Regions from separate parts of the Tumebacillus lipolyticus genome, predicted to be linked through region 2. Evidence: predicted binding sites of a transcription regulator. Region 2 holds the regulator's gene; the other holds the start of a gene.
The links. Region 2 encodes CtsR, which represses protease genes until heat stress. Its sites were predicted from a motif close to ATGGTCAATAAAGGTCAAACA; they were not measured.

Region 1 (4,414 bases), on a different contig from region 2:
CTGGAAGAGGAGACCGAGAAGCTGGCGGAGATGATCCGAGAAGCGCAGGGGAAGTAACTATGTTATAATAGTTTTCGTTTAGAAGGGACACGATAGGAAACGGGAGGGAAACGTGCACATGGCAGATCGCAGAGCAGAGCTTCTCAAGCTGATCGAAACGATGGATGAATACATCGCGCAAGCCAAGATGGGCATGAAGAAGAATCACGAACAGATCGAAGGCATGCGCGCCGACCTGATCGAGCGCGGCTTCGGTGAAGCGCTGGAGGAGATCGAGGGAGTCATCGAGATCACCGGACATCATGGACAAGCGCTTGGCCGCCTGACGATGGCAGGCATGATCAGAGGAGAGCTGCAAAAGATCGTCGAAGGGCTCGAATCGACAAAATAACGTCATAGACTGTCCACAATCTCCAATTTACAACTTGCTTGTTCTTTTGATACCATAGAAAAGAATATGAACTGCTGGAAAGGTGTGGGTCGATCATGAAAAAAGCATTGCTGATCACCGATATTCAATCTGATTTTCTCGGCAACATGGATTACATATATCCGCTCTGTCAAAAATACCTCGACCAGTCTGGCGATCAGTATGACCTGATCATCCTGACGCATTGGAAGCATGAGGAGAACGAGAACGAAGATACGCTGCTCCTCAAGCATCCGAAAGCTCATATCGTCGAGAAGCGCGGCTACTCGGCGTACAACGACGAGGTGAAACAGCTGCTCGCGGAGAACAAGATCGACACGGTACACCTCGGCGGCGTCGACTCTGACATGACCGTTCTTGCCACGATGTACAACTTGCTCGACGCTGGGTTCAAAGTGCAGGTGCTGGAACGTCTGCTCGCTTCTTTCTCGACCAGAGGCTGGGAGTCGACGACGATCATGCGCTTTGTGCTGGGCGATGAGAACGTGCTGGCAAACGGCGGCGGCCGCGTCTGGGTCTAAGATTTATTCGGTCAGAACCTGCTCGGGAACGGCTCGGGCAGGTTTTTTCTGTCAGGATTAGCTCTCTCCGCTTGCGGCAACACTAAGCTCGACCTCGGCTGGAAGGTCGATGTAAGGTCGATCATCGAACCTTTTCGCAGGCTTAGGATTGAAACGGAGAGAGGTGAGGAACTTGTCTTGGGTCTATTGGGCAGGATTGTATGACAGCAAGTTCGAGGCCTACTGCGCGGTGATGTGGGTGGAAGGTGACAAGCGGATCTATGGGCAACAACCTCCGCAAGAAGTGGAATTATATCGCACCAATCGCGGGAAATACGGAGTTCGTTTCAAATAGCCAGTCTAAATCGATGCCTGAATGGTCAAACTGAATCTGTGAAAGAGCCCGCTTGTGTGTTCCACAAGGGGCTTTTGTACGAGAGGGGAAACATGATGAGCAACGAGCCTAAGATCGTGCTGGACATCCGCAGTGAAGAGGAATACATAACAGGTCATATCCCAGGTTCGAAAAATATCGGGTTGCAAGAATTGTCGTATGCGCTGTCAGATGTCGAATTGGACGATAAGATCTTGATCGTCTGTCGGATGGGAAAGCGCGCCGCGCAAGTGAAGGTGCTCTTGGAAGAGGAAGGGTATCAGCAGGTAGAAATTTTGGTCGGCGGGATGGAAGCGTATAAAGGCGAGATTGAGCAAGGAGAGTAAGCGAAAGAGTCAGTTACTTCTCATTTTTGACCAAATTTGACCTTTGTTGACCTTCTGACCGTCTTTGACCGTTCGGTTGAAATCGGTATACTGTAAGAGAGAGGTAACAAACAAACAAATCGTTTGACGTGTAAAGGAGGATTTTCTGATGAATCTCGTCCCGTACGTAATTGAACAAACTTCGCGTGGTGAGCGCTCATACGATATCTACTCGCGTCTGCTCAAAGACCGCATCATCTTCTACGGCAGCGAGCTGGATGACAATGTGGCCAACTCGATCATCGCGCAAATGCTGTTCTTGGCAGCAGATGATCCTGAGAAGGATATCCACCTGTACATCAACTCGCCGGGCGGTTCGATCTCGGCAGGGCTTGCGATCTATGACACCATGCAATACATCAAACCTGACGTTTCGACGATCTGTCTCGGCATGGCGGCGTCGATGGGTGCCTTTTTGTTGATGGCAGGTGCACCTGGCAAGCGCATCGCGCTGCCAAACGCAGAGGTGATGATTCACCAACCGCTCGGCGGTGCGCGCGGTCAAGCGACCGACATCGAGATCGCAGCGAAGCGCATCTTGCACACCAGAGAGCGCATCAACCGCATCATGGCAGAGCATACCGGTCAGCCGATCGATAAGCTTACGATCGATTCGGATCGTGACAGATGGTTCGATGCGCACGAAGCGCTCGAATACGGTCTGATCGACAAAGTGATCCAAAACATCAGCGAAGTGAAATAAGGCTGTTCTTTCGGACGGCAGGGGACCTTTCTCCTGTCGTTTTTGAGTTGGGAAGCGAGGGAAGCGCATTGACAGAGCTGGCAAGATGGATTCGTGAACAGATCGAGGTGGAGGTCAGGGTGCCCTTTGCCCGCTTTATGGAGTGGGCGCTGTATCACCCGGAGCTCGGGTATTATACGGGGGAGAAGCGGAAGTTTGGCAAGGCGGGCGATTTCTACACCAGCCCGGGGATCAATCCGGTGTTTGCCGAGGTGCTGGCCGATCAGCTGGCGGAGAAGGCAGAGCAGCTAGGCGAAGGAACGATCTCCCTGATCGAGTTTGGCGCCGGGGAGGGGATGTTGGCTCGCGATGTGCTCGATCGTTGGCAAAGCGCGCATCCGGTGCTGTATGAGCGAGTCGACTATCGAATCGTCGAGATTTCACCCAGCTTGCAGCAGGTGCAACAGGAGATGACAGCTGCGCATTCGCGCAAGCTGAGCTGGACGTCAGAAGCGGAGCTGGCAGCGGGCGCACCCTATCGCGGTGCCGTGCTGACCAACGAGTTTGTCGACGCGTTCCCGGTGCATCGCGTGGTGCAAACAAAAGCGGGTTACGCCGAGCTCTATGTGGCGTGGGATCGGGAGAGCAATTCGTTTGTCGAGACGCCTGCTGCGCTGTCTGATCATCGTCTGCACGCCTACCTCGCTCGCTATGCGCCGGAGATGATGGTCGGACAGGTGACAGAGGTCGGCTTGGCCGGTCTCGATTGGTACGAACGGGCATGTTCGCTGTTGGCGAACGGATCGATGATCACGATCGACTACGGCTTTGATGCTCAGATGTTGCATCACAAGAGCAGGAGGAACGGCACGTTGCGCGGATTTTTCCAGCATCGGTTGATCGAAGATCCGTTTGCGAACATCGGACTGCAAGACCTGACGACAGATGTGAACTTCACAGCCCTGCAGGAGCTTGGGGAACGAGCGGCAGGCAGGACCGAGTTTTACGGTTCTCAATCCAGCTATCTGCTGCAGGCGGGGATCTTGAATCGCTTGCAAGATGTGCAGTCTGCCGATCTGTTTCGCGATCCGGTCATGAAGCGGAATCGCGCGATCAAGCAGCTGATCCTCCCCGGCGGTATCGGCGATCACTTTAAAGTGTTGGTGCAAGGGTTTTGAAACTCTGTGTTATAATGGACGGGTATGGGGAGCAAAGGAGTGTCGGGCATGTTTTTAAAGCGATTGTCTGTCGCGTTGTTTATCTTCTGCGCTTTGTTTTTAGCATTAGGTCTTTGGTTTATGAAAAGCGGTAGTATGATCGGTGGATAAAAGAAGAAAGCCACGGCCTTCCTGGATGGGGAAGCGTCCGTGGCTTTTCTTATTTAGTCTTTGGCAACGTAGAGCAGGCCGGTCGTGCCCAAGCCGACATGCGTTCCGACAACGCCGGAGATCTCGAAGATCTCCGTGTTGGTGATGCCGCGCTCGTGCATCAGCTCGCGGAGCTCTTCCGCTCGCTCAGGCGCTGCGATATGACCGATGCCGAAGGTGATCTCCGGGTCTGGCGGATGCGTTTCCACAAAGCGCAGCAAGGTGTTCAGCGCATTTTTTTTGCCGCGCACCTTATCATATTGTTGTACGATGCCATCGGTGTCGAGCATCAAGATCGGCTTGATCGCAAGCAGCGAGCCGAACAGGTAGGACAGGTTGTTGATCCGGCCGGAACGGCGAAGATTTTCAAGCGTCGCGACAGAGAACACCAGCTTGAAGCGCTCGCGAATATTTTTCAAACGCGCAGTGATCTCAGCTGCCGTCTTGCCGATCCGCGCCATCTTCGCCGCTTCAAGCGCAAGCACGCCCTGACCGAACGAGACATTTAACGAGTCGAAGATCGTCACGCGCTCCGGGTGGGTGACCATGTCCCGGCCGATGCGCGCAGATTGAATGGTGCCGGAGAGCGTGGAAGCGATCCCGATATAATAGACATCGTGACCTTGGTCGATGATTTTCTGAAAGCGCTCCTTCATCAGCGCAGGGCTGGGCTGGG
Region 2 (4,414 bases):
ATCCGCGGATTGCCAGGCCGGAACTCGCCCGCCTCAATCCCCTCAGCGAGCAAACGCGTCCACAGGTCGAGATACAGATCGGTCGCCTCTTTGACCACCTGCTGCGGCCGCTCCCCGAGCGCCACCGATTCGCGCAGCAACACGGTCGAGAGCTGGACGTCGTGCGTGATCAGCTCCAGATGCATCGAAAGCGCTTCCTTCATCTTGTCCTGTGCAGAGCGTTCGGAAGACAGGATCCGCTCCATGCGCTGATTGAATTCGGTGATCGCACGCTGCGCCAAGCCGAGCAGAAGATCCTCTTTCCCCGAGATGTAGTGATACAGCGAACCTTTCTGCAACCCCACCGCATCGGCGATGTCTTGCACCGAAGTCGCGTGGTACCCCTTTTTCTCAAAAAGCTCGACCGCCGCTTGGACGATCTCCTCATATTTATTCGATGCCATCGAGGCTCTCTTCCCCTCTTTCTTCGGTAAACGACCCAAGGCATAAGCCAGAAAGGGTGTGACACCCTATAATAAGCAAAATCATACTCGCTCTGCCACTTCCAAGTCAACAAATAGCAGACCTGCTACATAAAAAGAATGGAGGCGAAACTCATGCGCACCATCGTGTATGAAGCGCTGATCTTCGATATTGACGGCACGCTCTACCAGACGGAAAAAGTGGCGCTTCCCGCCTTTCACTCCCTCTTCGAAGAGCTGAAGAGACAAGGGATCTTTCGCGGAGAATCGCCGACCGAGGAAAAGATCGTCGCTTGCTTCGGCATGACGATCCCCGAGCTGTGGGAAACGCTGTTGCCCGACGCGACGATGGAGGAGCGCGATCGCGCGAACGAACAGCTCGCACAGGCGGAGCTCGACTTGATGAAGCGAGGTCGCGGACAGCTGTACCCCGGTGTGCAAGCGACTCTGCGACAGCTTCACGAACAGGGGGTCAAGCTGTACACCGCATCGAACGGTGAACAGCGCTATGTCGAGACGGTGGTGGAGACGACAGGCATCGCCCCTTACTTCACCAAGCTGTTCAGCGCGGGCGAATACAAGACGAAGAAAAAAGAGGAGCTGGTCGAACGGGTGCTCGATCATGCGGGCACGAGGAGCATCGTCATGGTCGGGGATCGTCGCTCAGATATCACGGCTGGCAAGGCGAACAATCTTTTAACGGTCGGGTGTGATTTCGGATTTGCCGGGCAAAATGAATTAGGGGATGCCGATCTGATCATCGAACAGTTTGTCGACCTTTTCCCTGCACTGCAAAAGCTCGCACAGCAAAAGGTCAAATAAGGTCAAGAAAATCGAAGAGAGACGATCCAATCCTTTCGCTAATCGACCAAAATTCCCGCAATTCACCGTAAAAACCTTAAAAATGCGCTTGGGTATTTAGGGCGTCCTGCATATAATAAATACAAATGGTCAACATTAGTCAAAGTCAAAGAAAATGTATAGAGGAGGGGGGGATCTGGCACCATGCGCAACATATCAGACATCATCGAACAGCATATCAAGAAGATCATGACCAGCTCAGATGGCGGAATCGCAGAGATAAAACGCGGCGAGCTGGCCGACATGTTCAATTGTGTGCCCTCCCAAATCAACTACGTGATCTCCACACGCTTCACCATAGAAAAGGGTTATGTTGTCGAATCGAAACGAGGAGGAGGCGGCTTCATCCGGATCACCAAAGTCGGACTTGAGCTGAAGCCCACTTTGCACCGCGCCATCCTCGACTTGATGGGCAGCTCGCTGACCGCCAAGGAAGCGGAGGGCCTGATCCATCGCCTGCATGAAGAGAGCGTGCTCACGGCCCGCGAAGCGAGAATGATGCGCTCCGTCGTGTGCATCGACATCTTAGGTCTCACCCCGGCTACCAGAGATCAGATCCGCGCCAACTACCTGTCGGCGATGCTGGTCGCCTTGCTCAAAGGATAAGTGCAGAAGGAGGAAACTGTATGCTCTGTCAGCGTTGTCAACAGCGAGATTCTACCGTCCATTTTACAAAGATTCTCAATGGAAACAAAAGTGAGATCCATCTTTGCGAAACGTGCGCCCGTGAAAATGGCGAGTTGATGATGAAGACTGGTGAACACTTTTCCTTTCAAAATCTGCTCAGCGGGCTGCTCGGTTTTGAACAGCTGGGCAGCCAGAGTCAAGCGGTCGGCGGCGGGCGATCCGCTTCGAGCCGTTGCACCACCTGCGGTCTCAGCTATCAAGAGTTTGCCGACCATGGACGGTTCGGCTGTGCCGACTGCTATCGAAGCTTCGGCACGCGGCTAGAGCCGCTGCTTCGCCGCATTCATGGCGGCGCCACCACACACACCGGGAAAGTGCCGCACCGCACCGGGGGAATCATCAGACAGCGCAAGGAGATCGAATCGCTTCGCCAAGAGCTCCAACAGATGATTCAACTCGAACATTTTGAGGAGGCGGCACTGCTTCGCGACCGCATTCGCGAGCTGGAACAAAAGACTGGCGCCGGAGGGATGTGAGCATGTCGATCAAAGATTATGTGCAAGACAACAGCTGCTGGATGAGCGACGAAGGCCCGCACTCCGACATCGTCATCTCGACGCGCATCCGCTTGGCGCGAAACTTGGTCGATCATCCGTTTCCGATGCTGGCGAGCGATCAAGAGGCGGAAGAGATCGTGCAGAAAGTCGGCGCCGCCCTCGCAGCCGAGCCTTTCGGGAAGCAAGAGGGCGACCGCTTCGAACTGATCGAGCTTGACACGATCACTCAGCTCGACCTGCAGACGTTAGAAGAGAAATACCTGATCTCCAGCACCTTGGTCGAGCAGGCGGACAAAGGAGCTGTGGCGATTCGAGCGGATGAGCTCGTCTCGATCATGATCAACGAGGAAGATCACCTGCGCTTGCAGGTGCTGATGCCGGGGCTACAGCTCTCCGAGGCGTGGGAGATGGCGACGCGCATCGACGACCAGCTCGAAGCGAGCTTAAACTATGCGTTCGATGAGCGCTTCGGCTATCTGACCGCCTGTCCGACCAACGTAGGCACCGGCATCCGCGCTTCGGTGATGCTGCATCTGCCCGCGCTGGTCGCCACCGGGCAGATCAACCGCGTGCTCTCCGCGCTCGGGCAAGTGGGGTTGGTGGTGCGCGGGGTGCATGGCGAAGGAACGGAAGCGATCGGCAACCTGTTTCAGCTCTCCAACCAGATCACCCTCGGCCAATCGGAGGAAGAGGTGATCTACTCCTTGGAGACGGTCGCCCAGAAAATGATCGAACACGAGACGCAAGCAAGGCAATATCTGCTGCAGGAGAGCCGCGAGGACATCGAAGATCGCATCGCGCGCTCCTTTGGCATCCTCGCCTATGCGCGGCGGCTCTCCGCGAAGGAGACGATGCAGCGCCTGTCTGACATTCGCCTCGGCATCGACCTCGGCGTGATCAAAGGCATCTCCAAGAACATCCTGAAAGAGCTGATGGTCACGACCCAGCCCGCTTTTTTACAAAAAAAATCGGGTGTCGCACTGGCTCCGGGCGAGCAAGACTGGCGGCGCGCCGAACTGGTCCGCGAGCGGTTGCGCAGCGGAGCAGGTCATATCTGATCTGACGAAACGAATACACTCAACTACCGCTTGGAGGTGGATTTCCATGATGTTTGGACGTTTTACGGAGCGAGCACAAAAAGTTCTCGCACTCGCACAGGAAGAAGCTAGCCGTCTCGGACACTCCGGGGTCGGCACCGAACATATTTTGCTCGGTCTGGTTCGCGAAGGGGAGGGCATCGCCGCCAAAGCGCTCGTGTCGCTCGGCCTGTCCAGCGATAAGATTCAAAAGGAAGTCGAGAAGATCATCGGCCGCGGGCCGGGTCAGTCGGCAGGCATGGCCTACACGCCTCGCGCCAAAAAGGTGATCGAGCTTTCGATCGATGAGGCGCGCAAGCTGGGCCACAACTATGTCGGCACCGAGCACATCCTGCTCGGCCTGATCCGCGAAGGCGAAGGGGTGGCAGCGCGCGTGCTCGCCAACTTGGGCGTCTCGCTGAACAAGGCGCGCCAGCAGGTGTTGCAACTGCTCGGCGGCGATGCGCATGAAGGTCATCAGGAAAACCAGCAGTCGGCCAACACGCCGACCCTCGATTCTCTGGCCCGCGACCTGACGCAGATGGCGCGCGACCAGAAGCTCGACCCGGTCATCGGCCGCTCCAACGAGATCGAGCGGGTGATCCAAGTGCTCTCCCGCCGCACCAAGAACAACCCGGTGCTGATCGGGGAGCCGGGCGTCGGGAAGACGGCGATCGCAGAGGGGTTGGCACAGCGCATCGTCGACAACGAAATTCCAGAGACGCTGCGCAACAAGCGAGTGATGGTGCTCGATATGGGCACGGTCGTCGCCGGCACCAAGTACCGCGGGGAGTTTGAAGACCGCTTGAAAAAAATCATGGATGAGATCCGC

Region 1: clpP (ATP-dependent Clp endopeptidase proteolytic subunit ClpP) is a predicted target of CtsR. The motif match lies at 1,684-1,704, and genes of this name have one in related genera.

Annotation. Positions count from the first base shown of each region.
Region 1 covers NZ_JBHUIO010000008.1:138,011-142,424, reverse strand. The annotation lists gene ACFSOY_RS13200 (LON peptidase substrate-binding domain-containing protein) at 1-57, shown strand, start outside; gene ACFSOY_RS13195 (hypothetical protein) at 119-391, shown strand; gene ACFSOY_RS13190 (isochorismatase family protein) at 487-951, shown strand; gene ACFSOY_RS13185 (hypothetical protein) at 1,124-1,285, shown strand; gene ACFSOY_RS13180 (rhodanese-like domain-containing protein) at 1,381-1,650, shown strand; gene clpP (ATP-dependent Clp endopeptidase proteolytic subunit ClpP) at 1,799-2,392, shown strand; gene ACFSOY_RS13170 (class I SAM-dependent methyltransferase) at 2,461-3,549, shown strand; gene ACFSOY_RS13165 (DegV family protein) at 3,753-4,414, opposite strand, start outside.
Region 2 covers NZ_JBHUIO010000023.1:59,181-63,594, reverse strand. The annotation lists gene ACFSOY_RS20770 (TetR/AcrR family transcriptional regulator) at 1-443, opposite strand, end outside; gene ACFSOY_RS20765 (HAD family hydrolase) at 597-1,283, shown strand; gene ACFSOY_RS20760 (CtsR family transcriptional regulator) at 1,467-1,928, shown strand; gene ACFSOY_RS20755 (UvrB/UvrC motif-containing protein) at 2,066-2,485, shown strand; gene ACFSOY_RS20750 (protein arginine kinase) at 2,488-3,564, shown strand; gene ACFSOY_RS20745 (ATP-dependent Clp protease ATP-binding subunit) at 3,611-4,414, shown strand, end outside.